DNA from 3 places in the Streptomyces sp. NPDC058576 genome. Region 2 is predicted to be linked to each of the others. Evidence: riboswitches for the same ligand, from Rfam matches in the RefSeq annotation. Region 2 holds a riboswitch; each other region holds the start of a gene.
The links. Region 2 has a riboswitch for cyclic di-AMP ahead of ACFWRV_RS14235 (M23 family metallopeptidase). Riboswitches for the same ligand answer to the same signal wherever they lie in the genome.

Region 1 (9,707 bases), on a different contig from region 2:
CGGCGTCGAGCAGACCCGCGAGCTGTTCAAGAAGGCCTTCGCGGGCGGCAACCGGGCCCGCTGGCGGCTCAACCACTCGCCGCTCTTCCTGGACTTCCTGGAGGGCAAGGCGGACTTCCCGTGCACCGCCTGGGCGATCCCGAACTACTCGCTCTTCGGCTGGCAGCGCCCCTGCTACCTGATGAACGACGGCTACGTACCGACGTACCGTCAGCTCATCGAGGAGACCGACTGGGACAAGTACGGCCGGGGCAAGGACCCGCGCTGCGCCAACTGCATGGCGCACTGCGGCTACGAGCCCACGGCGGTGCTCGCCACCATGGGATCGCTCAAGGAGTCGCTGCGCGCCGCGCGGGAGAGTGTGGGCGGCAACCGGTGACGGACGGCGGGCCGGGCGGCTTCGACCTGGGACGGCTCCTCGCCGAGCGCGGGGCCGAGCGGTACGAGCTGCATGCGCGTCATCTCAACCACCAGCTGCCGCGCATGCTGCACACCATCGGCTTCGACAAGGTCTACGAGCGGGCCGAGGGCGCGTACTTCTGGGACGCGGAGGGCAACGACTACCTCGACATGCTCGCCGGGTTCGGCGTGATGGGGATCGGCCGGCACCACCCGGTCGTCCGCAGGGCGCTGCACGACGTGCTCGACGCCCAGCTCGCCGACCTCACCCGCTTCGACTGCCAGCCGCTGCCCGGACTGCTGGCCGAGAAGCTGCTCACCCACAGCCCGCACCTGGACCGCGTCTTCTTCGGGAACAGCGGCACGGAGGCGGTCGAGACGGCGCTGAAGTTCGCCCGGTACGCCACGGGGAAGCCCAGGGTCCTCTACTGCGACCACGCCTTCCACGGGCTCACCACGGGCTCGCTGTCCGTCAACGGGGAGAGCGGCTTCCGCGACGGCTTCGCGCCGCTGCTCCCCGACACGGCCGTCCCGCTCGGCGACCTGGACGCACTGCGCCGCGAGCTGAAGCGGGGCGACGTCGCGGCCCTGGTCGTCGAGCCGATCCAGGGCAAGGGGGTGCACGCCGCGCCGCCGGGCTATCTGCGCCAGGCACAGGAACTGCTGCACCGGCACAAGGCGCTCCTGATCGCCGACGAGGTGCAGACCGGTCTGGGCCGGACCGGGGACTTCTACGCCTACCAGCACGAGGACGGTGTGGAGCCCGATCTGGTGTGCGTGGCCAAGGCGCTCTCCGGCGGCTATGTGCCCGTCGGCGCGACCCTCGGCAAGGACTGGATCTTCCGCAAGGTCTACTCCTCGATGGACCGGGTCCTCGTCCACTCCGCGAGCTTCGGCTCCAACGCCCAGGCGATGGCGGCCGGGCTCGCCGTCCTGACGGTGATGGAGGACGAGGAGACCGTCGCGAACGCCCGGCGCACCGGCGACCTGCTGCGCGAGCGGCTGGCGGCCCTGGTGGACCGCTACGAGCTGCTGCACGAGGTGCGTGGCCGCGGGCTGATGATCGGCATCGAGTTCGGCCGGCCGTCGTCGCTGAAACTCCGCAGCCGCTGGACCATGCTCCAGGCGGCCCGCAAGGGGCTCTTCGCCCAGATGGTCGTGGTGCCGCTGCTCCAGAAGCACCGGATTCTCACGCAGGTCTCCGGCGACCACCTGGAAGTGATCAAGCTCATCCCGCCGCTGGTCATCGGGGACGCGGAGGTGGACCGCTTCGTGACGGCGTTCACCGACGTCATGGAGGACGCGCACAGCGGCGGCGGCCTGATGTGGGACTTCGGCCGGACGCTGGTCAGACAGGCCGTGGCCAACCGCTGACGGACCCGGTTTGCCTCCGAGGCAAGTTATTTGCCTCGGAGGAAAGGTCCTGGCCCAATAGAGGCATGAACCCTCCGGACGAAGGGGTGCCGGACGAGCTCCCCGGCGTCGCACCCCGACTGCGCGACCTGCGCCGCGCCCGTGGTCTCACCCTGGAGACCGCCGCCGGCCGGGCCGGACTCTCCCCGGCCCATCTCTCCCGGCTGGAGACCGGCCGCAGGCAGCCCTCGCTGCCCATGCTGCTGGGGCTCGCCCGCATCTACGGTACGACGGTCTCCGAGCTGCTCGGCGAGCAGCCGCCCGAACGGGACGCGATCATCCGCGGCGGTGGCTTCGAGGGGGCGGAGGCCGACGGCTGGATGTACCGGCAGGCGGGTGGCTCCGGCCGCGCGATGCAGGCGCTGCGGGTGCGTGTCCCGTACGGGGCCCAGGGCGACCTGGTCCGGGTCCACCCCGGCGAGGAGTGGCTGTACGTTCTGGAGGGCCGGCTGCGGGTCGGCCTCGGCGACACCGTCCACGACCTCGAACCCGGCGACAGCGCCCACTTCGACTCCCTCACCCCGCACCGGATCGCGGCCGTCGACCGCTGCGGCGCGGAGCTGCTCTTCGTCCACTCCCTGCTGCAGAGCCCCGCCGCGGAGCTCTGTCTCGGCAGCGGCCTGCGCGTGCGCTGACCGGCCGTCCCCGCCGGCTCCATCCTTCGCTCCACCGGCCGCCAGGCCGACAGAGAGGACCGTCATGTCCGATTCCGAACACTATGACCCCCTGGGCCCCGGACGCCGCGCGAACGAGGACCCGCAGGAGAAGCGGATGCCGCGCGGAGTCGTCATCCGGCTCTTCGCCTACCTGGTGGCGGGCCACGTGATCGCGGCCTTCCTCTACCTGCTCTTCGTGGTGGCCGGGAGCAAGTGACGGCACTCCGCCGGAGGGGTCAGCCCTGGTCGAGCAGGCGCTCGCGCAGCCGCTCGCGGGTCTCGGGGGAGACCTTCAGTCCTTCGGACAGGTAGCGGTCCGTCGTTCCCCAGTTCTCCTCGATGGCTGTGAAGGCCGCCGCGAGGTAGGCGGGCCGCGCCCCGAAGAGCGGGTCCAGCAGCTCCATCACCTCGGGCGACATACCGGCCCGGGACGTGTCGGTGCGCTTCACCTTGTACCGGCGGTGGAGGTCGTTGGACTTGAGGTAGTCCTCCTCGATCGCCTCCGGCCGGACCCCGACCGCCAGCAGGGCGACCGCGATCGAGAGGCCGGCCCGGTCCTTGCCCGCCGCGCAGTGCATCAGCGCCGGGACGCTGTCCTCGGCCAGGGCGTGCAGGACGCGGCTGTGCTCGGCGGTGCGGTCCTCGATCGTCGCGCGGTACATCCGGATCATGCGGTCGACGCCCTTGCCGTCCGCGAGGACCGAGCGCAGCTGCTCGATGTTCCCGTCGCCCACCAGCCGCCAGAACTCCGCGCCGTCGGCCGGGTCCGAGAGCGGAATGCTGACATTGCGGACACCGGCCAGCTCGATGTCGTACCCGTCGAGCCGGTGGTCGGCGGAGTGGCGGAAGTCGAAGATCGTATGCAGTCCCAGCCCGCCGAGGAAGACCGCGTCCTCGGCGGTGGCGTGCGCCAGGTGGCCGCTGCGGTAGAGCCGTCCGAAGGCGGTGTGCCGCCCGTCCGTGGTGGGGAGCCCGCCCACGTCGCGGAAGTTGCGGACTCCGCTCAGCGCGGTCTCTGTCGGCGGGACCTGCGGCACCTGCTGCGTCACGGGGGCTCCTCTGTGATCTCTGGCGTCGGCGCGGCTCGCCGGCGAGGGCGCTCCCGTGACGATACGACATCGATTCGGCGGAAAATCATCACGGTTGCCTCCCCGGTGCGGAGTGCCGGGCGGTCCTGCCTGACGCGGCGTCAGGAGTGCCGCCCACAGCATGTCCGTATTGGTGCATTTCGCAGAACATGCCCCGCTAATGGGGGAGATGGTATTCCGGAGGTGAGCGGGATCATATCCGTGACGGTCCGTGGTGAGCGCGTCCCGAGGCATTCCCGTTGCCCGTACGGAAATCCAAGATCCGTAATCCACGGAGTGTGACCGGAAATCCGGAGCGATATCGAATCGATGATTCCGGCGCGCAACCGATGGCTTGTTCCGCCCGTCCTGACCGGTTTACGGTCACCGTCAATCCGGACGGATCGCCTAATCCTGCCGCCGCCCGGAATTCGCACCCACCCACTCACGTGTGGCAGGAGCGGGGGAACCAGGTAAGCCGCCGATCCGGAGTGATCCGGACCGGCTAGGGGTGAAGTCGCCGCAACGCGACCGGGCATCTCCAGCCCGAACCCGACAGCTCACCTCGCAGGCGCCGGAGAGGAACTTCCCCATGCCCGCAAAGGGTAAGCACCGTCGTCCCAAGTCCGGCCCGATCTCCCGCGGCGTCCTCGCCGCAGGTACCGGCGGCGCCGCACTCGCCCTCCCGCTCATCGGCGCCACCGCCGCGAACGCCGCGGACCAGGCCGCCCCGGCCGCGAAGCCGGCCGCCGCCTCGGTCGCCGCCGCGCACACCGCTCCGGCCGCCGCCCCCGCCGCGTCGAAGGCCGCCCCGAAGACGTACGCCGTCGTCTCCGGCGACTACCTGTCGAAGATCGCCGCCGAGCACCAGCTCAAGGGCGGGTGGGAGAAGCTCTACCAGGACAACCGCTCCACCGTCGGCGACGACCCCGGCCTGATCCACCCGGGCATGAAGCTGACCCTCGGCGCCAAGGGCTCCGCTCCGGCCGAGAAGTCCGCGGCCCCCAAGGCCGCCCCGAAGAAGGCCGAACCGGCCCCGAAGGCCGCGCCGAAGGAAGCCCCGAAGGGCGACACGATCTCCGCCGACGACTCCGAGGGCTCCGGCGACTCGGCTCAGACCGGCTCCTCCGAGGCCACCGGCTCCGGCTGGTCCGCCCCGCTGGCCAACGCCAACGTCACCACCCAGTACCGCGCTTCCGGCGCCAGCTGGTCCAGCGGCTACCACACCGGCTCGGACTTCCAGGCCGCCTCCGGCACCCCCGTCCTCGCCATCGGCCCGGGCACCGTGGTCTCGGCCGGCAACAGCGGCTCGTACGGCAACGAGGTCGTCATCCAGCACGAGGACGGCATGTACTCCCAGTACGCCCACCAGTCCTCGCTGAACGTCTCGGTCGGCCAGACCGTCACCGGCGGACAGCAGATAGGCCTCTCCGGCTCCACCGGCAACTCCACCGGCCCGCACCTCCACTTCGAGGTCCGCACCGGCCCGAGCTACGGCTCGGACGTCGACCCCGTCGCGTACCTCCGTCAGCACGGCGTCTCCGTCTGACCCAGCACGACGAGAAGTGTCCGAGGGGCGGTGCGCGGCGGCGTACCGCCCCTCTCTTTATTCCGGCTTTACCAAAAACTGACCGGGTGGTCTATCTCACCACCCGTCAACCCCGTATTACGGTCGCGTAGGTCACATCGAACGATGCAGGATACGTGGTTGTGGCAGACGATTCGAGAAACAACCAGCAGCACATCATCGGGTCGTACGCGGCGATTGGCGACAGTTTCACCGAGGGCGTCGGCGACCCCGGCCCCGGCGGGACCTATCTCGGCTGGGCGGACCGCTTCGCGGTGCTCCTCGCCGACCGGCTCCCGGCCCCCGACGGGGCGACCGGCCCCGAGTACTCACCCCACGGGGACTTCCGCTACGCCAATCTCGCCGTACGAGGACGTCTCCTCGACCAGATCGTCGAGGAGCAGATCCCGCGCGCCAAGGAACTGGCTCCCGACCTGGTCAGCTTCTGCGCGGGCGGCAACGACATCATCCGGCCCGGCACCGACCCCGACGATCTCGCCGAACGCTTCGAGCGGGCCGTCGCCGACCTGAGCAACGCCGTCGGCACGGTCATGGTCACCACCGGCTTCGACACCCGGGGCGTTCCGGTGCTGCGCCACATGCGCGGCAAGATCGCCACGTACAACGTCCATCTGCGGGCCATCGCCGACCGCTACCGGTGCCCCGTGCTGGACCTGTGGTCGCTGCGGTCCGTCCAGGACCGGCGCGCGTGGGACGCCGACCGGCTGCACCTGTCGCCCGAGGGCCACACCCGGGTCGCGCTGCGCGCCGCCCAGGTCCTCGGCCACGACGTGCCCGCCGACCCGGACCAGCCCTGGCCGCCGCAGGCCCTGCGCCGTCCCTTCGACGAGCGGCGCGACAACATCCAGTGGGCCCGCGAATACCTGGTGCCCTGGATCGGCCGGCGGCTGCGCGGCGAGTCCTCCGGGGACCACGTCGCGGCGAAGCGCCCGGACCTGCTGCCGCTCTAGCGGGCCCCTCAGGGCTCCAGCAGCGGAAGCGCACGCCGGGACGGGTTCGGCACGACGAGCCCGTCCGGCGGCGTGCCCGTGCCGTACCCGGCGGGTATCCGCTCCAGGACGCCGCCCGCGAACACGTCGTACAGCGGCAGCGACTCCAGATGCACATAGCCGATGTGGCAGTCGCAGACGGCGAGCGGACAGGCCCGCGGGCCGAGCGCCCGGCGGTAGCTGCCGTCGTAGAGATTGCCCAGCTCCGCCGTGACGAAGTGACAGCGCCGCACCGTGCCGTCCCCGTCGACCGAGATCACCGACTCGCCCGTCCGGCAGGGCAGCCCCGCCGAGCGGTGGGGGTCACGGCTGTAGGGGAACAGCGGATCCAGCTCCGTCCACCGCGCCGCCTCCTCGTCGGTGTACGTGTGCCCCTCGGCGGCGTTCACCCAGAGATAGACCTCGCCCGGCAGCGCCGCCCGCAGCCGCCGCGCCTCGTCGAGGTGCTCGTCGAACCCCACCACGCCCACGCTGTAGCGGATCCCCCTCGCGGACAGCTCCCGGCACTTGCCCAGGAACCGCTCGTACGGGGTCTGCCCCGGGTGGTAGGTGCACCAGAGCGCGATCCGCTCCGGATCGGCGTCGGCCAGCCAGTCGGTGCGGCCGCTCAGGTTCGTCTGGATCGCGACCCGGCCGATGTGCGGCAGCCGCGACAGCTCGGTCAGCGCCCGCCGGTACCAGGAGCGCACCAGCCCCTCGCCCCACGGCGTGAACAGCACGGACAGCCGGTCGCCGCTCTGCGCCGCGGCCCAGCCGGTGAAGCGCTCCAGCGCCTCCCGGTCCGCCGTGAGCTGCGCGCGGCTGTCCCGCCGCTTCGCGAACGGGCAGTAGGGGCAGTCGTAGTCGCAGGAGGCGAGCGGGCCCCGGTAGAGGATCGTCAGGTCCACGGCCCGGTCACTTCCGCTCGTACGCGGCCATCGCCGCCCGCACCCCGGGGGAGAACAGCGCGGGCCCCAGCGCGTCGGAGTGGGCGAGACCCGACGGGGACAGCCGCAGCAGCCCCGCCGGGGCCGACGCGTCCAGCCAGCCCCGGGCCGCGAACCCCGCCAGCTCGGCCGGGAAGTCCCCGTTCGGATCCGTGCCGAACCGGGCCCGGTACTCCGCCACCGGCAGCCCCGCCGCCTGGAGCAGCGACTGCAGCAGATGCCGCCGGCGCGCCTCGTCCGCGTCGACGTACCGGCCGACCTCGGCCCGGGAGAAGTCCTCGGTCCCGGTGAAACGGTCGATGATCGACCGGATCTCCCGCATGTCCACCGCGTAGTCGAAGGAGTAGTGCAGGGCCGACGTGTACGAACGCGCCCCGCAGCCCAGGCCGATCATGCCGTCGGTCTGGCAGGCGTAGTCCTCGGGGCCCTCCTGCTCGCGCGGGGCGTCGGTCCGCCGGAACATCCGCATCGACACCTGCTCGTAGCCGTGGGCCAGCAGATGGTCGCGTCCCACCGCGTACAACCGCAGCCGCTGCTCGTCCCAGGCGGCCTCCTCCGGGGACTCCGTCTCCGCCCGCGCCCGCTCACCGGCCGCCGCGCCGAGGCGGTGCAGGCCGGTGAGCGGGCGCACATACAGCGGATACAGATACAGCTCCTCCGGCCGCCAGGCCAGCGCCGCGTCCAGCGAGGCGAGCCAACTGCGCTCGGTCTGACCGTCGATGCCGTAGATCAGGTCGATGTTGAGCACCGGGATCCGGGCCTCGCGGATCCGGCCGAGCGCCGCTTCCACGTCGGCGCGGCGCTGCGGACGGACGGCCGCCCGGGCCTCCTCGTCCACGAAGCTCTGCACGCCGATGCTGATCCTGGTCGTGCCCCGGTCGGCCAGCACCGCCAGCCGGTCCGCCGTCGCCGTGGACGGCGAGGTCTCCACGGACAACGGCACCGACCGCAGGTCGGCGCCCATCCGCTTCTCCGCTGTGTCGCAGAGCCGCTCCAACTCCCCGGCGGTCAGGAACGTCGGCGTCCCACCGCCGAACGCCGCCGCCGCGAACCGCACCGGCTCCGCGTCGCCCAGCGCCTCCCGCACGGCTCCTGCCTGCCGCTCCAGCGCGTCCAGATAGCGCGTCGTCAGCTCCTCGGGCGCGCCGATCCGGGTGAAGAGGTTGCAGAAGCCGCAGCGGACCTCGCAGAACGGTATGTGGAGATAGAGGGAGAGCGCCTCCTTCGGCTCCGCCGCCCACAGCGAGCGCAGGGCCGGGCGGTCCTCCAGCGGCCGGTAGGCCGTCTTGTGCGGATAGGCGTAGACGTAACTCTCGTACGGCCGGACGGCGGCCAGCGCGGGAGGGCTGGTGGTGAGCGTCATCGGGCGGCCCCCGGTTCGAGCGGTACGGATGGGATCGGTGCGGGCGGTTCGAGGAAGAAATGGGCGTACGGGACGGTCCAGACGGCCGGGTGGCCGAGCCGGTGACCGGTGTAGCCGTCGTCGCCGTAGGCGGTGCCGTGGTCGGAGCAGACGACGGCGAAGCACCGGCGGCGGCTGCTCGCGGCGGCGAAGAGCCGGCCGATGTGCCGGTCCACGTACTCCAGGGCCGCCGCGTGCGTGGCCCGGGAGTCGCCTGCCGCGCGGGTCGCCCCGGGGAGATGGAACCAGTTCGGCTGATGCAGGGCGGACACGTTGACGAAGAGGAACAGCCGCTGCTCCTGGGGGAGGGCCGCGACGACCTCCTCCGCCCTGGCCACCTGCTCCTCGAACGAGGTGGGGGAGGCGACGCCGAAGCCGGGCTCCCAGTGGCTCTCCTGGAACATTCCGGGCAGCACCGAACCGAGCGCCCCCTGACGGTTGAAGAAGCCGACCCCGCCGACGCACACCGTGCGGTAGCCCTCGGCGGCCAGCCCCGACACCAGATCCGGGGTGTCGAACACGAACGTGCCGTCCGCCGTCGTCTCACTGCCCGCGAACCGCGCCGCGAACAGCCGGGGATGCGGCCCCGGAGAGGCGGGCGTCGGCAGGAACCCGGCGAACATCGCCTGGTGCGAGGCGTAGGTGAAGCTGCCCGGAGCGTGCCGCTCCTCCCAGCCGCCGGCGGGCAGATGCCGGGCGAGGTTGGGGATGCGCCCGGCCGCCGCCAGTTCGACGGCGACATCGTGGCGCAGGGTGTCCAGGGTGACCAGCAGCAGATCGTGGCTGCCCACGACCTCGCCCATGTCGGGCCTGCCGGGACTGTCGGGCGCGGTGGGCGCGGTGGGCCCGGGGGAGGCGGCGGGGTCAGGAAGCGGTGACGGCACGGTGGTTCCTTGCTCGGTCCAGTACGGCGGCGACCTGCGCCGCATAGGTGTCCAGCCCCTCGGCGCCGCTGCCCGGCAGACCGGTCAGTCCGGGCAGCAGATCGCCGAAGGCGTTGACCTCGCCGACGGCGAAGCGCCGCCAGCCGGCCGTGGGCAGGAGGTCGACGCCCACACAGGGCGTCCCGGGGAAGCAGGCCGCCGCCCGCTCGCACATCGCCAGCGCCTCGCGCCAGCAGCCGCCCGCCGCCGCCACGGCGCGCCGGACCTCGTCGAGGTCACCGCGCGCGCCGCCGAGATGCAGATTGGTCATGGGGCTCAGGCTCGTCCGCACCACGGCGTGCGTCGCCCGGCCGCCGACCACCACGATCCGCAGATCCGCGGCC
Region 2 (9,707 bases):
CGACGTCGTCTTCGGGGCCAACGTGCTGGCTGGGATGGCCAGGCAGATGCTCTACCGCGACCGGGCCGACGACGCTCTCCAGCTGATCCACCTCGCCCAGGAGGGTGCACGCGACGTGATCGGCCCCCGGGCCCGCGCCATGCTCCACACCCGCGAGGCCTGGGCGTATGCCGCGCAGGGGCGAATCGCCGGATTTCACCGGGCCACCGCCAAGGCGGCCGAGGACCTCGCCAGAGCCGGCGGGAACTCCGACGAGCCGTACTGGATTGCCTACTTCGACGAAGCCGAGCTCGCGGGCGTCACCGGGGGGCGACTCCTTGACCTCGCCCGCGCCGACCCGCGCCGACACGCAGTCCAGGCTGCGGACAGGATCCGGGCGGCCCTGATGTCCCGCGGCGCAGAAGCCGGGCGCTCCCACGCGCTCGACCGCATCGGCTTGGCGGAATGCCAGTTCCTCGCCGGGGACATCCAAGGCGCGGCCGCCGAGACGGCCCTGGCGGTGCAAGCCGCGCGCGGCACGCAGTCAGGGCGTGTCCGCACCCAGCTGGGGCAGCTGTACCCCTACACCGTGGGACACAGCGCGTCGCGGCCGGTGCGCGAGGCGCGCGATAGTATCCGCGACCTGCTGTCGAGCTGAGGAACGGGCGCATGACGACACTGGCCGTGACCGGGCACATGGACCTGACCGAGGAGAGTGTGCCGCTGGTGCGCGCTGCGCTGCGTGAGCTGCTCGCCAAGTACAGCGAGGACCTGACGGGGGTGTCGTGCATTGCCGCCGGGGCGGACAGCCTCTTCGCGGAAGAGGTTTCTGCTGTCGGCGGGCGCCTGATTGCTGTGATTCCTTCCGAGGACTACCGCGCTGCCAGGGTGAAACCAGCCCATGCCGCTGTCTTCGATCACCTGGTCGAGACAGCCGAGCACGTCGTGACTCTGCCGCACGCGACTGCGGGCCGGGAGGCCTACGAGTCGGCGAACGCCGAGCTGCTGCTCCGGGCGGACCGCCTTGTAGCCGTGTGGGACGGCACGCCCCCTTCGGGCAAGGGAGGCGGCACCGCCGACACCGTGGAGCAGGCCCGGGAAGTTGGTCTTCCCGTAGACGTGGTCTGGCCGGCGGGAGCCACTCGACGCGGGTGAATCCGGGCGCACAAGAACGCCCCCTGCCTGGCCGTGATGGCCGAGACAGGGGGCGGTTCAGTTCAGGGGTACGGGCGACGTGCGGGGTCCAGGGCCAAGGCAAGCGGGCTCGGTGTGCTTGCCGGGTCCGGCTGCGCGGGTGCACCGTCGCGCCGGCACACCAGGGCGTCCGGGCCGGTGGGGCTGGTGGCCCGCTCCCACAGCGGGGGCGCTTCACCGGTGACGTACCGCATGACGGGCACCATGCCGGCGTTGACGAACAGCAGGGGCGGGTCAGGTGTCGGCAGCGGTGCGCCCGGGACGGCCGTGTGGCCCCGGGCGGCGACGAAGTCCAGGAAACGGCTGCGGATGCCGGCGGTACGCACCAGCAGTCCGTTCGTCCTACGGTCGGTCACCCGGGGGAAGGGCGGGCGCCACGCCGCTCACGCGGCCCTCGCCGGCGCGGCGACCGGGTGCAGAGCGGCGTACTCCAACGGGGCCGACGGGTCGATGGACAGGCTCAGCCGCGCCGGGTCCGCGCCCGCCCGGACCAGGAGGTCGCCGACGGCGGCGATCATCGCCCCGTTGTCGGTGCACAGCGTCAGCGGCGGCACCCGCAGCTCGACTCCCGCGGCCTCGCACCGCTCCTCGGCCAGGGCCCTGACGCGGGAGTTCGCCGCGACGCCGCCGACCACGACCAGCGTGCGGACGTCGCACTGGCGGCAGGCGGCCAGCGCCTTACGCGTGAGGACGTCCGCGACGGCCTCCTGGAGCGAGGCGGCCCCGTCGGCCAGCGGGATGTCCTCGCCGCGCAGGCGGTGCTGCTCGGCCCAGCGGGCGGCGGCCGTCTTCAGCCCGGAGAAGGAGAACGCGTACGGATCGTCCTTCGCGCCCGACAGCGGCCGGGGGAAGGCGACGGCGCAGGGATTGCCGTCACGGGCGGCCCGGTCGATCGCCGGTCCGCCCGGATAGGGGAGGCCGAAGACGCGCGCCACCTTGTCGAAGCACTCGCCCGCGGCGTCGTCCACGGTGTCGCCCAGATGCAGGATCGGATCGCGCACCAGATCACGGACCAGCAGCAGCGAGGTGTGGCCGCCCGAGACGATGAGCACCATGCACGGGTCGGGCAGCGGCCCGTGCTCCAGGGTGTCGGCGGCCACGTGCCCGGCCAGGTGGTGCACGCCGTACAGCGGCACCCCCGCCGCGTAGGCCAGCGACTTCGCACCGGCCAGGCCGACCTGGAGGGCGCCGGACAGACCGGGCCCGGTGGTCACCGCCACGGCGTCGATGTCCCGCACCCGGAGCCCCGCCTGTGCCAGGGCCTCGCTGACGACCGGGGTGAACGCCTGGAGGTGGGCCCGGGCGGCGATCTCCGGCACGACCCCGCCGAAGCGTGCGTGCTCGTCCATGCTCGACGCCACGACGTGCGCGAGCAGCCGGCCGCCGGAGACGATCCCCGCTCCCGTCTCGTCGCATGACGACTCGATGCCCAGCACCACCGGAGTCCGCACGCCATCCTCTTCTCGCACAGGGAGTGTTATTGCAACCTATGTGCAACAAGGTACTCGCCCGTGATGGGACGCCGCAGGTCGGAGGGCGGTGTCCGGCGGGCGGCGCGGATCAACTGGTCAGAAGGGCGCGGGGAATGCCGTAGAGTGGTGTTTACCGACGCGGGGTGGAGCAGCTCGGTAGCTCGCTGGGCTCATAACCCAGAGGTCGCAGGTTCAAATCCTGTCCCCGCTACTGAAGATCCGGGCCCGGCACGCACAGCGTGCCGGGCCCGAGTCGTTTCCCGGTGGCCCGGTGTTTCCGGGTTGACCTTGACGCAGCGTAAAGATCTAGCGTTTCCGGCATGGAGTGGTCCATTCAGGAAATCGCCAGGCAGGCCGGCACCACGAGCCGCACGCTCCGGCACTACGGGGACCTCGGTCTCCTCGCGCCGAGCCGGATCGGGAGCAACGGCTACCGCTACTACGACCAGGACGCCCTCGTCCGGCTGCAGCGCATCCTGCTGCTGCGGGAGCTCGGTCTTTCGCTGCCGGCCATCAAGGACGTGCTCGCGGGACAGCGGGACACGGCGGTGGCGCTGCGGGCGCATCTGCGGCTGCTCGAACAGGAGCGGGCGCGCATCGGACGGCAGATCGCCTCGGTGCGGACCACGCTCCACAAGACCCAGGAGGGGATGGAACTCATGGCCGATGAGGTGTTCGACGGCTTCGACCACACCGCCCACGAGCAGGAGGTCACCGAGCGCTGGGGCAGGGACGCGTACGAGGAGGGCGACCGCTGGTGGCGTTCGCTCGGGGAGACGGAGAAGAAGGCGTTCCAGGACGAGCACGAAACCATCGCGCGGGACTGGGGCCGGGCCAGGGAGGGCGGGCTCGCCGCCGACGGGCCCGAGGCGCAGGACCTCGCGCGGCGGCACTGCGCCTGGCTGTCGTCGGCCAAGGAGCCCAGCCGTTCGTACGTGATCGGGCTCGGGGAGATGTATGTCGCGGACCCGCGCTTCGGAAAGAACTACGATCGCTACGGGGACGGCACCGCCGCCTTCGTACGGGACGCATTGACGGTCTACGCGCAGCACCGGCTCTCCGACTGACCACGGTCGGCCGGGGCCGCCGTCCGCATTCCCCCTATTCGGCCGATGCGGAGTCGCCGCTCGGCGCGGCTCCGGGAAGCCTGGACGGGGCGCGGTACCGTCCGCAGCCGTGGGTGGACCGGGCAGGAGTGCACAGGTGGGGATGGCCGAGAAACGGCGCAGTGGCACGGCGGGGAGCATCGATGCCGTGGGCCGTGCGGTGTTCGGGTCCCGGGAGGGTGAGCTGACGTCCGGGGGGCGGGGAACCGGGCGGTTCATCCGGATGCTGCCCGCCCTGCTGATCCTCGGCGGGCTGGTGTTCGACTCGCTGGCCCCGCCCAACTTCACCGCCGTGCCCCTGTTCGTCGCGGCCCCGCTGATCGCCGCCCCGTTCTTCTCGCTGTCCCGGACCGTCCGCACGGGGATCGCCGCGGTTCTCTCCGTCATCGCGATGCGGCTCTCCGACGGGACGTCCACCCAGGTGGTCCCGGTGATCGAGATGATCACCGTGCTCACGGGTTCGGTGCTGGCCCTCGTCATCAACGGCGTCGTGCGGCGCGGCAACGAGCAGCTGGCCTCGGCCCGGGCCGTCGCGGAGACCGCCATGCGGGCCGTGCTGCCGACGCCGGCCGAGCGGATCGGCGGGCTCCAGGTGGCCGCGCGCTACGAGGCGGCGCAGGCGGACGAGTTCGTGGGCGGCGACCTGTTCGCCGTGGCGGACACCCCGTACGGCGTCCGTGTGGTGGTCGGCGACGTCCGCGGCAAGGGGCTGGGCGCCGTCGAGGCGGTGGCGGTGATCATCGGGGCGTTCCGGGAGGCCGCCGAGCAGGAGCTCTCGCTGGAGGGCGTGGCCCAGCGGTTGGAGCGGGCGCTGGCCCGGGAGGGGACGCGGCGGTACGGGCTGGACGCCATGGAGGGGTTCATCACGGCCGTACTGGCCGAGATCCCGCCCGGATCGGCCTCGCTGCGCCTGGTCAACCGCGGTCACCCCGAGCCGATCCTGCTGCACGCGGACGGTGCGTTGGAGGTGCTGGCGCCCTCGGTGCCCGCCCTGCCGCTGGGGATGGACCTGGGGGTGTGGCCGGACCGGGCCGACGCGTGGGCGATGCCTCCCGGGGCGACGCTCCTCGCCTTCACGGACGGCCTGTCCGAGGCCCGGGACGCGAACGGGGTCTTCTACGATCCGGCGGCCCGGCTGCGCGGCCGGATCTTCCCGGGGCCGGAGGAGCTGCTGTCGGCGCTGACCGACGACGTACGGCTGCACACCGGCGGGCGGACCACGGACGACATGGCGCTCATCGCGGTCGGCCGGCCGGCGGAGGGGCAGCCCGTGCGCCGGACGACGGTGAAGATCGTGGGCCGGGGAGACGAAGCGGCCCGCTGACCCGGCGCGCTGCCGTGACGCCGATGCCGTGAGGCGCTGGATTCGGCCCGATGACACGGTGTGTGATCGAAGGACACCCCTCCGCATAACATTTGACATACCATCAGAAAAAGGAGTGTGGCTGAGCCCTGGTCAAGTCGCCCGATTCCGCCCGCTTGTGACCCGTACATCCCTACCCTGTTCGTTAATGATCAACAGGAACAGCTTGGAATCGGGCCCGTGTGTCTATTAACGTTCGATAACGCAGCGCGGTCGTCACAGCCGTCGTCAGAGACGGCGCCGCGCGCGAGCGCCGAATTCCGCAAGGGAACCGGGGAACCACCTACATGGGGTGAATCGGACGCCTGCGTCTCGTGAGAGACGGAGGGGCCCGTAGGAGACCTTCCTGCTCCGAACCCGTCAGCTAACCCGGTAGGCGAGAAGGAAGGAAAGGAGAGCGCCCACGTGGCGTCCAACAAGCCTGCCCCTGAGGCCGTGTCACCCTTCAGTGCCGACACCTATGGTGGCGCGGAGCGGTCCATGGGGGAGTGGAATCCCACCGAGGAGTCCATCCGTCCCGTGCGCGGCAGGCACCGCGTAGCCAAGCAGCGTGGTCTGGCCCGTAGCTCCACCGTCCTCGGGGTCGGCGTCATAGCGGCCGTCGGAGCGGGTGGCATGGCCACCGCTCAGGACAAGGCACCGGTCTCCATCTCTCTTCCCGATTCCATCGCGGACAACCTCCCCGACGCCAAGTCCCTCCCCGGCGTCGGGTCCTTCATGTCGGAGGACGCGGAGGCCGTCCCGGTCGCCGCGGCCGCCCCGCTCACCACCGCCGGGCTCACCAGCGCCGAGGCCGAGCAGGGCACCGACGCCGGCGAGGCGCTGCGCGCCCGGATCCTCCAGCAGGCCGAGCAGCAGCAGGCCAGCGCCGACGCCGAGGCCAAGGCCGTCGCTGAGAAGGCCGCGGCCGAGAAGGCGGCGGACGAGGCCAAGAAGCAGCAGGACGAGGCCGAGGCCGAGGCCGCCGCGAAGAAGAAGGCCGCGGAGGAAGCGGCGAAGAAGAAGGCGGAGGAAGAGCGTCTCGCGAAGCTCGCCGCCAGCTTCTCCCTGCCCGCCTCCTCGTACACGGTCAGCTCGACCTACGGTCAGTCCGGCGCCATGTGGTCCTCCGGACAGCACACCGGCCTCGACTTCGCCGGTGCGGCCGGTTCGCCGCTCAAGGCCGTGCACAGCGGCACGATCACCTCGGCCGGCTGGTCCGGTTCCTACGGCTACCGCACGGTGCTCCAGCTCGATGACGGCACGGAGATCTGGTACGCCCACCAGTCCTCGATCGACGTCTCGGTCGGCCAGAAGGTCACCACCGGCGAGACCATCGGCCGCATGGGCGCCACCGGCAACGTGACCGGCGTCCACCTCCACCTGGAGGTCCGCACCGCGGGCGGCTCCGCGATGGACCCGATGGCCTGGCTGAACGGCAAGGGCCTCTCGGTCTGACGCCTGCCGTCCTCGCGAGGACGGCGCCTCCGGAAACCCCGGCAGCCCTGACGCACACCCCCCGACGTCAGGGCTGCCGGTCTGTCCGGGAGCGACGGGCCCTGATGGACCACGGGCGGAATACCGCCCCCGGCCCGGCTCGTTGAACCCTCACATGACTTCAGTACGCACCCCCCTCGGCACCTCCGGCCTCCAGGTCTTCCCCCTCGCCCTCGGCGGCAACGTCTTCGGCTGGACGGCGGACGAGGAGCAGTCCTTCGCCGTCCTGGACGCCTACGCCGCGGCCGGGGGCAACTTCATCGACACCGCCGACGCGTACACCGCCTGGATCGAAGGCAATCACGGCGGCGAGTCGGAGACCGTCATCGGCAAGTGGCTCGCCTCGCGCGGCAACCGGTCCGACGTCGTCGTCGCCACCAAGGTCGGAGCGCATCCGGCCTTCAAGGGCCTGGCAGCCGACACGATCAAGGGAGCGGCGGAGGAGTCGCTGCGTCGGCTCGGCACCGACCACATCGACCTCTACTACACGCACTTCGACGACGAGACCGTCCCGGTCGAGGAGATCATCACCGCCCTCGACCAGCTGGTGAAGGACGGCAAGGTGCGCCACATCGCCGCCTCCAACATCAGCCCGGAACGACTGCGGGCCTCCCTCGACTTCTCCGAGCGCGAGGGCCTCGCCCGGTACGTCGCGCTCCAGCCGCACTACAACCTGGTCTCCCGCGACACCTACGAGGGCGCGCTCCAGGACACCGCGGCCGACGCGGGCCTCGCGGCCGTCCCGTACTTCGCGCTCGCCTCCGGCTTCCTCACCGGCAAGTACCGTCCCGGCGCGAACGTGGACAGCGCTCGCTCGGCGAGGGCCGGCGGCCACCTGGAGTCGGAGCGGGGCCGCAAGGTGCTGGCCGCGCTCGACCGGGTCGCCGGCGACCGGAACGCGGAGATCGCGACGGTCGCCCTCGCCTGGCTCGCCGCCCAGCCGACCGTCGCCGCCCCGATCGCCTCCGCCCGTACGGTCGAACAGCTCCCCGCCCTCGTCGCGGTCGCCGGCCTGCGGCTGACGGACGGGGAACTCGCCCTGCTCACCGAGGCATCGGCCTGACGGATCCGGCTTCTGCTTCCGGCGTCCGTCTCGCCGTTCCTAGCCGGGCGGGCGTCGGTGGTCGGGCGGTGTCCTGCCGTACGGCGCCGGGTACGGGGCCGGCTGCGAGGAGGCCTGCGGGGCCGGGCCGCCGTACCCGTAGCCGTACGGCTGCCCCAACGGCCGGGTGGGGGCCTGCTGTCCGTACGCCGGACCGCGTCCGGGCGCGTGGCCGGGGCCGTACCCGCTTCCGTTTCCGTGCGGCGTCGGCGCGTGGCGGCCGTGGTGGGCGCCCCGGCGGGAGGTGAGGCGCGCCGCCTGGGTCAGGGCCGGGGCCGCGATGTCCCGGCGCTGCCAGAGGTGGTGCAGCAGCTCCCGTTCCCGCGCGCCGAAGTCCGGGCCCACCGCGCCGTGGCGGGCCCGGCGGCGCAGGCCCGCCAGCGACGTCGCGAACGATTCGTACTCCGCGACCGCGCGGGCCGCCGCCCGGCCCCGGGTCCGGTCCTGCTGCCAGTGGCGGGCCAGATCGCGGGCCATGCCCCGGGCCCGCATGGAGGAGAGCGCGGAGGGCTCGGCGGGGGTGAGCCAGCCGGCCGCCGCATAGGCGGGCAGCTCGGCCGCCAGCGTGCGCAGCTCCCGCTGGCGCGACCAGATCGCCAGCCAGGTCACCAGGCCGAAGGCGGGGACCATGACGATCCCGTAGACCGCGTAGAAGCCGTACGGGCCGAAGGCCGACGAGCCGTTCCACAGGGCGTGCAGACCCATCGCCAGGAGCAGGCCCAGCAGCGGCAGGGCGATCCGGCGGACCCGGTGGCGGCGGGCGCTGACGGCCGCGAAGCCGAAGCCGAGGCCGGTGAGAACCGTGAACAGGGGGTGCGCGAACGGCGACATCACGATCCGCACGAAGAACGTCCCCGCCGTCACCGAGGCGAACCCGGAGCTGCCCAGCAACTGGTCCTCGCCGAAGGCGTTGCCCAGATAGAGGATGTTCTCGGTGAACGCGAAGCCCGTCGCGGTGAACCCGGCGACGACGACACCGTCCACCACCCCGCTGAACTCCCGTCTGCGGAACAGGAAGATCAGCAGCACGGCCGCCGCCTTCGCGCTCTCCTCGACGACGGGGGCGATCACCGTCGCCCCCAGGGTGTCAGCGCTCGCCGGGTCGGCCGTCGCGGTCGCTATCCAGCGCGTCGCGAACGAGTTGGCGATGATCGCGACGAGCGCGGCGGCACACGCGCCCCAGGCGAAGGAGAAGATCAGATTCCGCCAGGGGCCCGGCTCGACCCGGTCCAGCCAGCGGAAGGCGGCCATCAGGAGCGGAACGGGCAGCACCGCCAGGCCGAGACCGACGAGAAACCCCTCCGGACCGGTCTGTTCGCGGACGAGGGCCAGGATCACCAGCCCGCACAGCACCAGCGCCACGATCACGGCCCCGGCGCGGAACACCTTGCTGCGCCACACCATGCCGACGCGGCGCGGCCGGTAACGCGCTCGGCCACGCTCCGGCGCGGCGCCCAGGACCTCATGGAGCCGCTGCTCATGGAGGACCGGGACGGCGGGCCGCGCCTGCTGATGCTGCACGGAAGGGTCGGACACCTCTCGACCCTAACGAGGAGCACTGACACCCGGCGACGGCGCATCCGGCCATCACCCGGCGGTCGGCCGGCGCGTCAGACGCGGGCGAACAGCAGGTCGTGGACGACGTGCCCCTTGTCCAGGCCCTGGCCCTCGAAGCGGGTGAGCGGCCGGAACGCTGGGCGCGGGGCGTAGCCGCCGTCGGCCGCGGTGTTCTCGAAGCGGGGGTGCGCGGTGAGCACCTCCAGCATCTGCTCGGCGTACGGCTCCCAGTCGGTCGCGCAGTGGACGATCGCGCCGGGCTTTAGCACCGGGGCCACCAGGTCCAGGAACGCGGGCTGGATGAGCCGCCGTTTGTGGTGCCGGGCCTTGGGCCACGGGTCGGGGAAGTAGACCCGCAGGCCGTCGAGCGACTCGGGGGCCAGCATCTCGCGCAGCAGGATGACCGCGTCGCCGTTGGCCACCCGTACGTTCGTCGAGCACGCCCTGTCCGCGAGGCC
Region 3 (9,707 bases), on a different contig from region 2:
CGCGGAGTTGTCGCTGTCCCGGATGATCCGGATGACCTCGTCGATGTCGAGGAGTGCGACGATCAGGCCCTCGACCAGGTGCAGCCGGTCGCGGCGCTTGGTGCGGCGGAACTCGCTGCGCCGGCGCACCACCTCGAAGCGGTGGTCGAGATAGACCTCCAGCAGCTCCTTGAGGCCCAGGGTGAGCGGCTGGCCGTCGACCAGTGCCACGTTGTTGATGCCGAAGGACTCCTCCATCGGCGTCAGCTTGTAGAGCTGCTCCAGCACCGCTTCCGGCACGAAGCCGTTCTTGACCTCGATGACCAGCCGCAGGCCGTGCGCCCGGTCGGTGAGGTCCTTGACGTCGGCGATGCCCTGGAGCTTCTTCGCCGAGACCAGGTCCTTGATCTTGGCGATCACCTTCTCCGGGCCGACGGTGAAGGGCAGTTCGGTGACGACGAGGCCCTTGCGGCGGGCCGTCACGTTCTCCACGGCGACGGTGGCGCGGATCTTGAACGTGCCGCGGCCCGCCGTGTACGCGTCCTTGATGCCGGTGAGTCCGACGATGCGGCCGCCGGTGGGCAGGTCGGGGCCCGGGACGAAGCGCATCAGCGTCTCGACGTCGGCGCCCGGGTGCTTGATCAGGTGGCGGGCGGCGGCGATGACCTCGCCCAGGTTGTGCGGGGGCATGTTGGTCGCCATGCCCACGGCGATCCCGGAGACCCCGTTGACCAGGAGGTTGGGATAGGCGGCGGGGAGGACGACCGGCTCGCGCTCCTGGCCGTCGTAGTTCGACTGGAAATCGACGGTGTCCTCGTCGATCGCCTCGGTCATCAGCGACGTGGCGTCGGCCATCCGGCACTCGGTGTACCGCATGGCGGCCGGCGGGTCGTCGTTGCCGAGGGAGCCGAAGTTGCCGTGGCCGTCGACCAGGGGGAGACGCATCGAGAACGGCTGCGCCATGCGCACCAGGGCGTCGTAGATCGAGGCGTCGCCGTGCGGGTGCAGCTTGCCCATCACCTCGCCGACGACGCGGGCGCACTTCACGTAGCCGCGGTCGGGGCGCAGTCCCATCTCGTTCATCTGGGACACGATGCGGCGGTGCACCGGCTTCATGCCGTCGCGGGCGTCGGGCAGGGCCCTGGAGTAGATCACCGAGTACGCGTACTCGAGGAAGGAGCCCTGCATTTCGTCGACGACGTCGATGTCGAGGATCTTCTCCTCGAAGTCGTCCGGCGGCGGGGTCTTCGTGCTACGGCGGGCCATCGCGGCTGCGACTCCTTCACAGATTCTGTTCGGACAACCTGAGCTTGTTTCGGGACAACACGAGCTAGTGACGCGGTCCATTGTGGACCGCCGCACTGACAACGCCGACCTCGACCCGTCCGAAGGCCGGTCCGAAGCGGCCCGGGCAGCACGTCAGCGTCGGCGTCCACGACACCATCGACGGAAACATCCACGGAACGGGAACTTCGCCAGGTGCCGGTGCGCTTGCTTAGAGTGGCAGGTCTGGCAGGAAGTCCAGTATCGCGATCGAAGGGACGTACATGCCCATGGGTCACACGGCCACCGCACAGGCCGGCTCCGGCGGCTTGACAGCGACCGAGCACCGCCTGGCCAACGGCCTGCGTGTGGTGCTCTCCGAGGACCATCTGACCCCGGTCGCCGCGGTCTGCCTCTGGTACGACGTCGGCTCGCGCCACGAGGTCAAGGGACGCACCGGTCTGGCTCACCTCTTCGAGCACCTGATGTTCCAGGGCTCGGGCCAGGTCAAGGGGAACGGTCACTTCGAGCTCGTCCAGGGGGCCGGCGGCTCGCTCAACGGGACGACCAGCTTCGAGCGGACCAACTACTTCGAGACCATGCCCACCCACCAGGTGGAGCTGGCGCTCTGGCTGGAAGCCGACCGGATGGGCTCCCTCCTCGCCGCGCTCGACGAGGAGTCCATGGAGAACCAGCGCGACGTCGTCAAGAACGAACGCCGCCAGCGCTACGACAACGTGCCCTACGGCACCGCGTTCGAGAAGCTGACCGCCCTCTCCTACCCCGAGGGCCACCCCTACCACCACACCCCGATCGGCTCCATGGCCGACCTGGACGCGGCCACGCTGGAGGACGCCCGCGCGTTCTTCCGTACGTACTACGCGCCCAACAACGCGGTGATCTCGGTGGTCGGCGACATCGACCCCGAGCAGACCCTCGCCTGGATCGAGAAGTACTTCGGCTCGATCCCGTCCCACGACGGCAAGCAGCCGCCGCGCGACGGGACGCTGCCCGAGACCATCGGCGAGCAGCTGCGCGAAGTGGTCCACGAGGAGGTGCCGGCGCGCGCCCTGATGGCCGCCTACCGCCTCCCGCACGACGGCACCCGCGCCTGCGACGCCGCCGACCTGGCGCTCACCGTGCTCGGCGGCGGCGAATCCTCCCGGCTGCACAACCGCCTGGTCCGCCGCGACCGTACGGCGGTGGCGGCCGGCTTCGGGCTGCTGCGGCTCGCCGGAGCGCCCTCGCTGGGCTGGCTGGACGTCAAGACGTCCGGCGGCGTCGAGGTCGAGACGATCGAGGCCGCGGTCGACGAGGAGCTGGCCCGGTTCGCCGCCGAGGGGCCCACGCCCGAGGAAATGGAGCGGGCGCAGGCGCAGTTGGAGCGCGAGTGGCTCGACCGGCTCGGCACGGTCGCCGGCCGCGCCGACGAACTGTGCCGCTACGCGGTCCTGTTCGGCGACCCGCAGCTCGCCCTGACCGCCGTGGGCCGCGTCCTGGACGTCACGGCGGAGGAGGTGCGCGCGGCGGCGGAGGCTGCTCTGCGCCCCGACAACCGGGCGGTGCTGGTGTACGAGCCCATCGAGCCGGCCGACGAGGCGGACGAGGGCGACGAGGGCGAAGCAAGCGCCGAGGGCGCCGACGCGCACGAGGGGGCGGACAAGTGAGCGACGCCGCCGTGACTGGAGTAGCCATGGAGTTCCACCCGCAGCCCACCGCCGGCACGGCCCGCCCCTGGGCCTTCCCGGCTCCCGAGCGCGGCGCCCTGCCCAACGGGCTGACCGTGCTGCGCTGCCACCGCCCCGGCCAGCAGGTAGTCGCCGTGGAGATCTTCCTGGACGCGCCCCTGGAGGCCGAGCCCGACGGCCTGGACGGCGTGGCCACGATCATGTCGCGGGCGCTCTCCGAGGGCACCGACAAGCGCAGCGCCGAGGAGTTCGCCGCCGAGCTGGAGCGCTGCGGCGCCACGCTCGACGCGCACGCCGACCACCCCGGCGTCCGGGTCTCCCTGGAGGTCCCGGCCTCCCGGCTGGCCAAGGCGCTCGGTCTGGTCGCCGAGGCGCTGCGGGCCCCGGCCTTCGCCGAGAGCGAGATCGAGCGCCTGGTGGGCAACCGCCTCGACGAGATCCCGCACGAGCACGCCAACCCGTCCCGGCGGGCCGCCAAGCAGCTCTCCAAGGAGCTGTTCCCGGCCACCGCCCGGATGTCCCGCCCGCGTCTGGGCACCGAGGAGACGGTCCGGCGGATCGACGCCGTCGCCGTCCGCGCCTTCTTCGACGCCCACATCCGCCCGTCCACCGCGACGGCCGTGATCGTCGGCGACCTCACCGGCATCGACCTGGACGCGCTGCTGGCGGAGACCCTCGGAGACTGGTCGGGCAACGCGGGCCAGGCCCGCCCCGTGCCGCCCATCACGGCGAACGACACCGGCCGCGTGGTCATCGTGCACCGCCCCGGCGCGGTCCAGACCCAGCTGCTGATCGGCCGGATCGGCGCCGACCGGCACGAGCGCGTGTGGCCCGCACAGGTGCTCGGCACGTACTGCCTGGGCGGCACCCTCACCTCCCGGCTGGACCGGGTGCTGCGCGAGGAGAAGGGCTACACCTACGGGGTGCGCGCCTTCGCCCAGGTGCTGCGCTCCAGCGGCCCCGACTCGGGCGGCGCGGCGATGCTCGCGATCAGCGGCTCGGTGGACACCGAGTCCACCGGACCGGCCCTGGACGACCTCTGGAAGGTTCTGCGGAAGCTGGCCGCCGAGGGGCTGACCGACGCCGAGCGCGAGACGGCCGTTCAGAACCTGGTGGGCGTCGCCCCGCTGAAGTTCGAGACCGCCGCCTCCGTCGCGAGCACGCTGGCCGACCAGGTCGAGCAGCACCTCCCCGACGACTACCAGGCCCACCTCTACGCCCGGCTCGCCGAGACCGGCACCGTGGAGGCGACCGCCGCCGTGGTCAACGCCTTCCCGGTGGACCGGCTGGTCACGGTCCTCGTGGGGGACGCCGCGCAGATCGAGGAGCCCGTGAAGGCCCTCGGCATCGGAGAGGTGTCCGTCGTCACCGGCTGACACCGCCGCGGAACACGGCCGCCCCCGTGCGACCACTGCCGCGAACAGGACCCCGACGGAAGGGATTTCGTCGGGGTCCTGTTTGTTTGCCCGTTTAGTGCACTTCACCCATTTTTGGGGGAGAGGTTGCCTGTCTGCCCTGTGGGATGCGCGACAAATCCCCTTGTCCGTTTGGTGGGGGGAAGTCGCCCCGCCTAGCGTCGGCTCGGCTGTCCGTCACCCGTATGCCGCAACCGCGGCGCCGGGCAGTCATCGCCGAGTCCCCGTCAGGCGCGAGCCTAGGGGAGCCGGGGACCCACGCAGTCCCTGGGGTGAATCGGAGGCCCGTGCCGCGAACCGGCGCGGGAATCCGTAGGAGACCTTCCTGCTCCGAACCCGTCAGCTAACCCGGTAGGCGAGAAGGAAGGAAAGGAACCAGCCCCTCCATGGCGTTCACCCGTGCCACCGGGAAGCACCGTGCCCCGAGCCGCCTCACGCGTCGGAGCGCCCAGGTCGCCGGCATCGCGGCCCTGGCCACCACCGGAGTCATCGGCTCGCTGTCCTCCCCGGCTCTCGCCGCGGACACCGAGGCCGCCAAGTCCGCCGACACCGGCCTCACCCAGGCCGTCTCCCTCGAAGCCACCCTCGCCGAGCGGATCGACGCGCAGGCGAGCGCCCAGAAGCAGCAGGCCGACGCGATCGCCGAGGCGAAGGCCAAGGCAAAGGCCGAGGCCCGTGCGAAGGCGGCGGCCGAGCGAAAGGCCGAGGCCCGCGCCAAGGAGGTCCGCGAGGAGAAGGCCCGGGCCGCCCGCGCCGCCGAGCGCGCCCGGCTGAACGCCTTCCACCTCCCGGTCGCCGGCTCCCACGTCACCACCGGGTACAACACCGGCGGCTCGCTCTGGTCCTCCGGCAGTCACTCCGGCGTGGACTTCCAGGCCGCCTCCGGCAGTTCCGTCGTCGCGGTCGGCGCCGGCACGGTCGTCGAGGCCGGCTGGGGCGGCGCGTACGGCAACAACATCGTGCTCCGGATGAAGGACGGCACGTACACCCAGTACGGCCACCTCTCCTCGATCGGCGTCTCCGTCGGCCAGAGCGTCTCCTCCGGCCAGCAGATCGGCCTCTCCGGCTCCACCGGCAACTCCACCGGCCCGCACCTGCACTTCGAGGCCCGCACCACCCCCGACTACGGCTCCGACATGGACCCCGTCGGCTACCTGCGCTCGCACGGTCTGAACGTCTGACGCACCCCGCGTGACCCCCGTCCGAAGGCCCCGGCGCCCGCCGGGGCCTTCAGCAATTCCGGCGTGAAGATATCCATGGATTCCGGCCTGCCATCGGAAATTCCGGCGGATTGCCATAGAGTCACGGAACAGACGTCGGGCGGCCGCGTTTCGCGGGGATCAAGGCGGAGGTTCGGACATGCGCATTCCCGCGCATTCGGTATGCACGGCAATCCGTGACGACATCGTCTCCGGTGTCTACGAGCGAGGCAGCCGCCTCACCGAGGAGCTGCTGGCCCGCCGCTACGGGGTCTCCCGGGTCCCGGTCCGCGAGGCGCTGCGCACCCTGGAGTCCGAGGGGTTCGTGGTCACCCGCAGGCACGCCGGCGCCTGTGTCGCGGAGCCCACCGTGCAGGAGGCGGCCGACCTCCTGGAGGTCCGGACGCTCCTGGAGCCACTGGGTGCGGCACGCGCCGCGCAGCGCCGCACGGAAGCCCATCTGAAGGTGCTCCGGGGCCTGGTCAGGCTGGGCCAGGAGCGGGCCCGCCGGGGCGAGGGCGAGGATCTGCGCTCGCTGGGCGGCTGGTTCCACGAGACCCTCGCCCAGGCCTCCGGCAGCCCCGGGCTCATCGCGCTGCTCACCCAGCTCCGGCACAAGATCGCCTGGATGTACGCGGTCGAGCAGGAGTCCCGCCCGGTCGATTCCTGGGCCGAGCGCGGCGCGATCGTGGACGCCGTGGCGCGCGGCGACGCGGAACGGGCGAGGGCGCTGACCGCCCAGCACGCGGAACGCTTCACCGCCGCCCACCGGCTCCGCCGCCCGGATCTCCCCGGGCGGCGCGCCGCCCCCGTCCCCCCGGTGAGAAGTTCGCAACACGGCGTAAACACCGCGGGCGTCCGTCATTAACAGAAGAGCCGTATACAAAGAGAAGCGATTTCGGATGCGTCATTGACGCTGCCTGAATGCGTCATTCGCGATGCCCAAATGCGCCCTTCGCGCTGCCCGAATTATCGAGGCGCGATTCTTTCGTGAAAGCGAAAGAGCCGTGATCCCTTTACGGGGTCACGGCTCTCGCACGGGTCGAATCCGGACGGGCCGGAGTCGGAGGGGTCAGACGGTCTCCGGAAGCTCTTCCAGACCCTCGGCGACCAGCTTGGCCAGCCGGTCCAGAGCGGCCTCGGCGTCGTCCGCGTCGGACGCGAGCACGATCTCCTCGCCACCCTGGGCGCCCAGGCCGAGCACGGCGAGCATGGAGGCGGCGTTCACCGGGTTGCCGTCGGCCTTGGCGATCGTCACGGGGACGCCGGAGGCCGTGGCGGCACGGACGAAGATGGAAGCGGGGCGGGCGTGCAGGCCCTCGGCCCAACCGACGTTTACGCGGCGCTCAGCCATGGTTCTGCCCTTCACATATCAACGGTTGTCTAGACCAGTCTCTCATGCAGTGCGTGGTGCTGTGCCCGGCCTCCCGTCCGGCTGCCCGGTCCGGGCCCCCTCAGACTGCCCCGGCACCGATCCCTCCGCGACCGGGCTCCCCGCCGTACGCTTTGGCCATGGAGCCCACGCCGGAACAGAGTCCGCATCACGCGTACCCCGACCACTGGGAAGCGGACGTGGTGCTCCGCGACGGTGGCACCGCGCGCATCAGGCCGATCACCACGGACGACGCCGAGCGACTGGTCAGCTTCTACGAGCAGGTGTCCGACGAGTCGAAGTACTACCGGTTCTTCGCCCCGTATCCGCGGCTATCCGACCGGGACGTGCACCGCTTCACCCATCACGACTACGTCGACCGGGTGGGACTGGCCGTCACGATCGGCGGCGAGTTCATCGGGACCGTCCGCTACGACCGCATCAACGACCAGGGCCGCCCCGCCTCCGCGCCCGCCGACGAGGCCGAGGTCGCCTTCCTCGTCCAGGACGCCCACCAGGGCCGCGGAGTCGCCTCGGCGCTGCTCGAACACATCGCCGCGGTCGCCCGCGAGCGCGGCATCCGGCGCTTCGCCGCCGAGGTGCTCCCCGCCAACAACAAAATGATCAAGGTGTTCCGGGACGGCGGCTACAGCCAGCGCCGCAGCTTCGAGGACGGCTCCGTCCACCTCACCCTCGACCTCGAACCCACCGAGAAGTCCCTCGCCGTCCAGCGCGGCCGCGAACAGCGCGCCGAGGCCCGCTCGGTGCAGCGCCTCCTCGCCCCCGGCTCCGTCGCGGTCATCGGCACCGGCCGCACCCCCGGCGGTGTGGGCCGCACGGTGCTGCGCAACCTCCTCGCCGCCGGCTACACCGGCCGCACCTACGCGGTGAACCGCGCCTTCGACGAGGGCCTGGCCACGCTCGACGGGGTCCCCGCCCACCGCTCGCTCGGCGAGATCGACGAGCAGGTCGACCTCGCCGTCATCGCCGTCCCCGCCCACCGCGTCCCCGAGGCCGTCGCCGACTGCGGCGAGCACGGCGTCCAGGGCCTGGTCGTCCTCTCCGCCGGATACGCCGAGCGGGGCGCCGAGGGCCGGGAGCTCCAGCGCGAACTGGTCCGCCAGGCCCGCTCGTACGGCATGCGGATCATCGGCCCCAACGCCTTCGGCATCATCAACACCGCCGAGACCGTCCGGCTGAACGCCTCGCTCGCCCCCGAGTCGCCCGCCCGCGGCCGGATCGGCCTGTTCACCCAGTCCGGCGCCATCGGCATCGCCCTCCTCTCCGGCCTCCACCGGCGCGGCGCGGGCCTGTCCTCGTTCATCTCGGCGGGCAACCGGGCCGATGTCTCCGGCAACGACTTCCTCCAGTACTCCTTCGAGGACCCCGACACCGACGTCGCCCTGCTCTACCTCGAATCGCTCGGCAACCCCCGCAAGTTCACCCGCCTCGCCCGCCGCACCGCCGCCGTGAAGCCCGTCGTCGTGGTGAAGGGCGCCCGGCACAGCGGCACCAACCCGCCCGGCCACGCGGTCCCGGTCAGCCGCATCCCCGACGCCACGGTCTCCGCGCTGATGCGCCAGGCCGGCGTCATCCGGGTCGACACCGTGACCGAGATGGTCGACGCCGGACTCCTGCTGGCGGGCCAGCCCCTCCCGGCCGGCCCCCGGGTCGCCATCCTCGGCAACTCCGAATCCCTCGGCCTCCTGACGTACGACGCCTGCCTCGCCGAGGGTCTGCGCCCGCGCCCGCCGATCGACCTCACCACCGCCGCCTCCCCGCAGGACTTCCGCGACGCGCTGGCCGATGCGCTGGCGGACGGCACCTGCGACGCCGTGATCGTCACCGCCATCCCGTGGGTGGGGGAGAACGGCGAGGCCGAGACCGGCGACGGCCAGGTGCTGGCCGCCGCCCTGCACAAGGCGGTGGCCGGGGGCTCGGCCAAGCCGGTGGCCGTCGTCCACGTCGAGATCGGCGGCCTCGCCGAGGCCCTGGCCGCGGCGAGCAGCACGGCCGCCCCCCGCCCCCGTACCGCCGCGCCCCGGACCGCGGCCCCGGACGCGAGCACGGCCGGGGGCCCGAGCACGGCCGCGGCAACGAGCACCGACCGGGCGGCGACCACGGACCGGACAGGCACCACCACCCCGGCGTCCGCCACTCCCGCAGCGGCGGCCCCAGCCCCCGAGAACGCCTCCGGCACCGGCCAGCCCACCGCCCCTGGAAGGCCTGCCGCACCGACCGACCCGCCCGCCCCCGGAACGGCGACCTCCGAAACACCCGCCCCCGAGACCCCGCCCCGCCCCGGCCGCATCCCCGCCTACCCCGCCGCCGAACGCGCCGTGCGCGCCCTCGCCGAGGCCGTGAAGTACGCCCAGTGGCGACGCCAGGCGGCCGTGCCCGGCAAGATCCCCGAGTTCCTCGACGACACCATCGACGAGCCCGGGGCCGCCGCCCTCATCGAGGCGCAGCTCGCCACCGCCCCCGACCCGCGCGGACGCCCCCTCACCCACGACGAGGCCCGCGAACTGCTCGGCCGCTACGGCATCGACGTCCGCCCCACCCTGCCCGCCCCCGACCCCGAGGCGGCCGTCGCCGCGGCGGCCCGGCTCGGCTACCCCGTCGCCCTCAAGACCACCGCGCCCCACCTGCGCCACCGCGCCGACCTCGGCGGGGTCCGCCTCGACGTCGCCGACGAGGAGGCGCTGCGCCGGGGCTACGGAGATCTGACCGACCTCCTCGGCAAGCCCGCCGAACTGCTCCCCGTCGTCCAGGCGATGGCCCCGCGCGGCGT

Region 1: it holds a riboswitch for cyclic di-AMP, as region 2 does, so the genes downstream of both, ACFWRV_RS25120 (peptidoglycan DD-metalloendopeptidase family protein) here and ACFWRV_RS14235 (M23 family metallopeptidase) in region 2, are expected to answer to the same signal.
Region 3: it holds a riboswitch for cyclic di-AMP, as region 2 does, so the genes downstream of both, ACFWRV_RS26905 (M23 family metallopeptidase) here and ACFWRV_RS14235 (M23 family metallopeptidase) in region 2, are expected to answer to the same signal.

Annotation. Positions count from the first base shown of each region.
Region 1 is NZ_JBHXPF010000040.1:30,533-40,239, forward strand. Features, by position in the region: gene hpnH (adenosyl-hopene transferase HpnH) at 1-379, shown strand, start outside; gene ACFWRV_RS25100 (aspartate aminotransferase family protein) at 376-1,773, shown strand; gene ACFWRV_RS25105 (helix-turn-helix domain-containing protein) at 1,839-2,447, shown strand; gene ACFWRV_RS25110 (DUF6126 family protein) at 2,512-2,685, shown strand; gene ACFWRV_RS25115 (tyrosine-protein phosphatase) at 2,705-3,517, opposite strand; cyclic di-AMP (ydaO/yuaA leader) riboswitch at 3,964-4,124, shown strand; gene ACFWRV_RS25120 (peptidoglycan DD-metalloendopeptidase family protein) at 4,128-5,084, shown strand; gene ACFWRV_RS25125 (SGNH/GDSL hydrolase family protein) at 5,246-6,073, shown strand; gene ACFWRV_RS25130 (STM4011 family radical SAM protein) at 6,082-6,999, opposite strand; gene ACFWRV_RS25135 (STM4012 family radical SAM protein) at 7,007-8,401, opposite strand; gene ACFWRV_RS25140 (STM4013/SEN3800 family hydrolase) at 8,398-9,243, opposite strand; gene ACFWRV_RS25145 (STM4014 family protein) at 9,305-9,707, opposite strand, start outside.
Region 2 is NZ_JBHXPF010000016.1:16,310-26,016, reverse strand. Features, by position in the region: gene ACFWRV_RS14270 (helix-turn-helix domain-containing protein) at 1-637, shown strand, start outside; gene ACFWRV_RS14265 (hypothetical protein) at 649-1,134, shown strand; partial or broken gene ACFWRV_RS14260 (alanine--tRNA ligase-related protein) at 1,317-1,499, opposite strand; gene tsaD (tRNA (adenosine(37)-N6)-threonylcarbamoyltransferase complex transferase subunit TsaD) at 1,557-2,612, opposite strand; tRNA gene ACFWRV_RS14250 (tRNA-Met) at 2,783-2,856, shown strand; gene ACFWRV_RS14245 (MerR family transcriptional regulator) at 2,966-3,712, shown strand; gene ACFWRV_RS14240 (PP2C family protein-serine/threonine phosphatase) at 3,855-5,075, shown strand; cyclic di-AMP (ydaO/yuaA leader) riboswitch at 5,356-5,508, shown strand; gene ACFWRV_RS14235 (M23 family metallopeptidase) at 5,520-6,551, shown strand; gene ACFWRV_RS14230 (aldo/keto reductase) at 6,706-7,653, shown strand; gene ACFWRV_RS14225 (PrsW family intramembrane metalloprotease) at 7,693-9,228, opposite strand; gene trmB (tRNA (guanosine(46)-N7)-methyltransferase TrmB) at 9,303-9,707, opposite strand, start outside.
Region 3 is NZ_JBHXPF010000046.1:25,264-34,970, forward strand. Features, by position in the region: gene ACFWRV_RS26890 (DNA topoisomerase (ATP-hydrolyzing) subunit A) at 1-1,245, opposite strand, end outside; gene ACFWRV_RS26895 (M16 family metallopeptidase) at 1,527-2,909, shown strand; gene ACFWRV_RS26900 (M16 family metallopeptidase) at 2,936-4,306, shown strand; cyclic di-AMP (ydaO/yuaA leader) riboswitch at 4,550-4,717, shown strand; gene ACFWRV_RS26905 (M23 family metallopeptidase) at 4,732-5,526, shown strand; gene ACFWRV_RS26910 (GntR family transcriptional regulator) at 5,705-6,412, shown strand; gene ACFWRV_RS26915 (HPr family phosphocarrier protein) at 6,617-6,898, opposite strand; gene ACFWRV_RS26920 (GNAT family N-acetyltransferase) at 7,057-9,707, shown strand, end outside.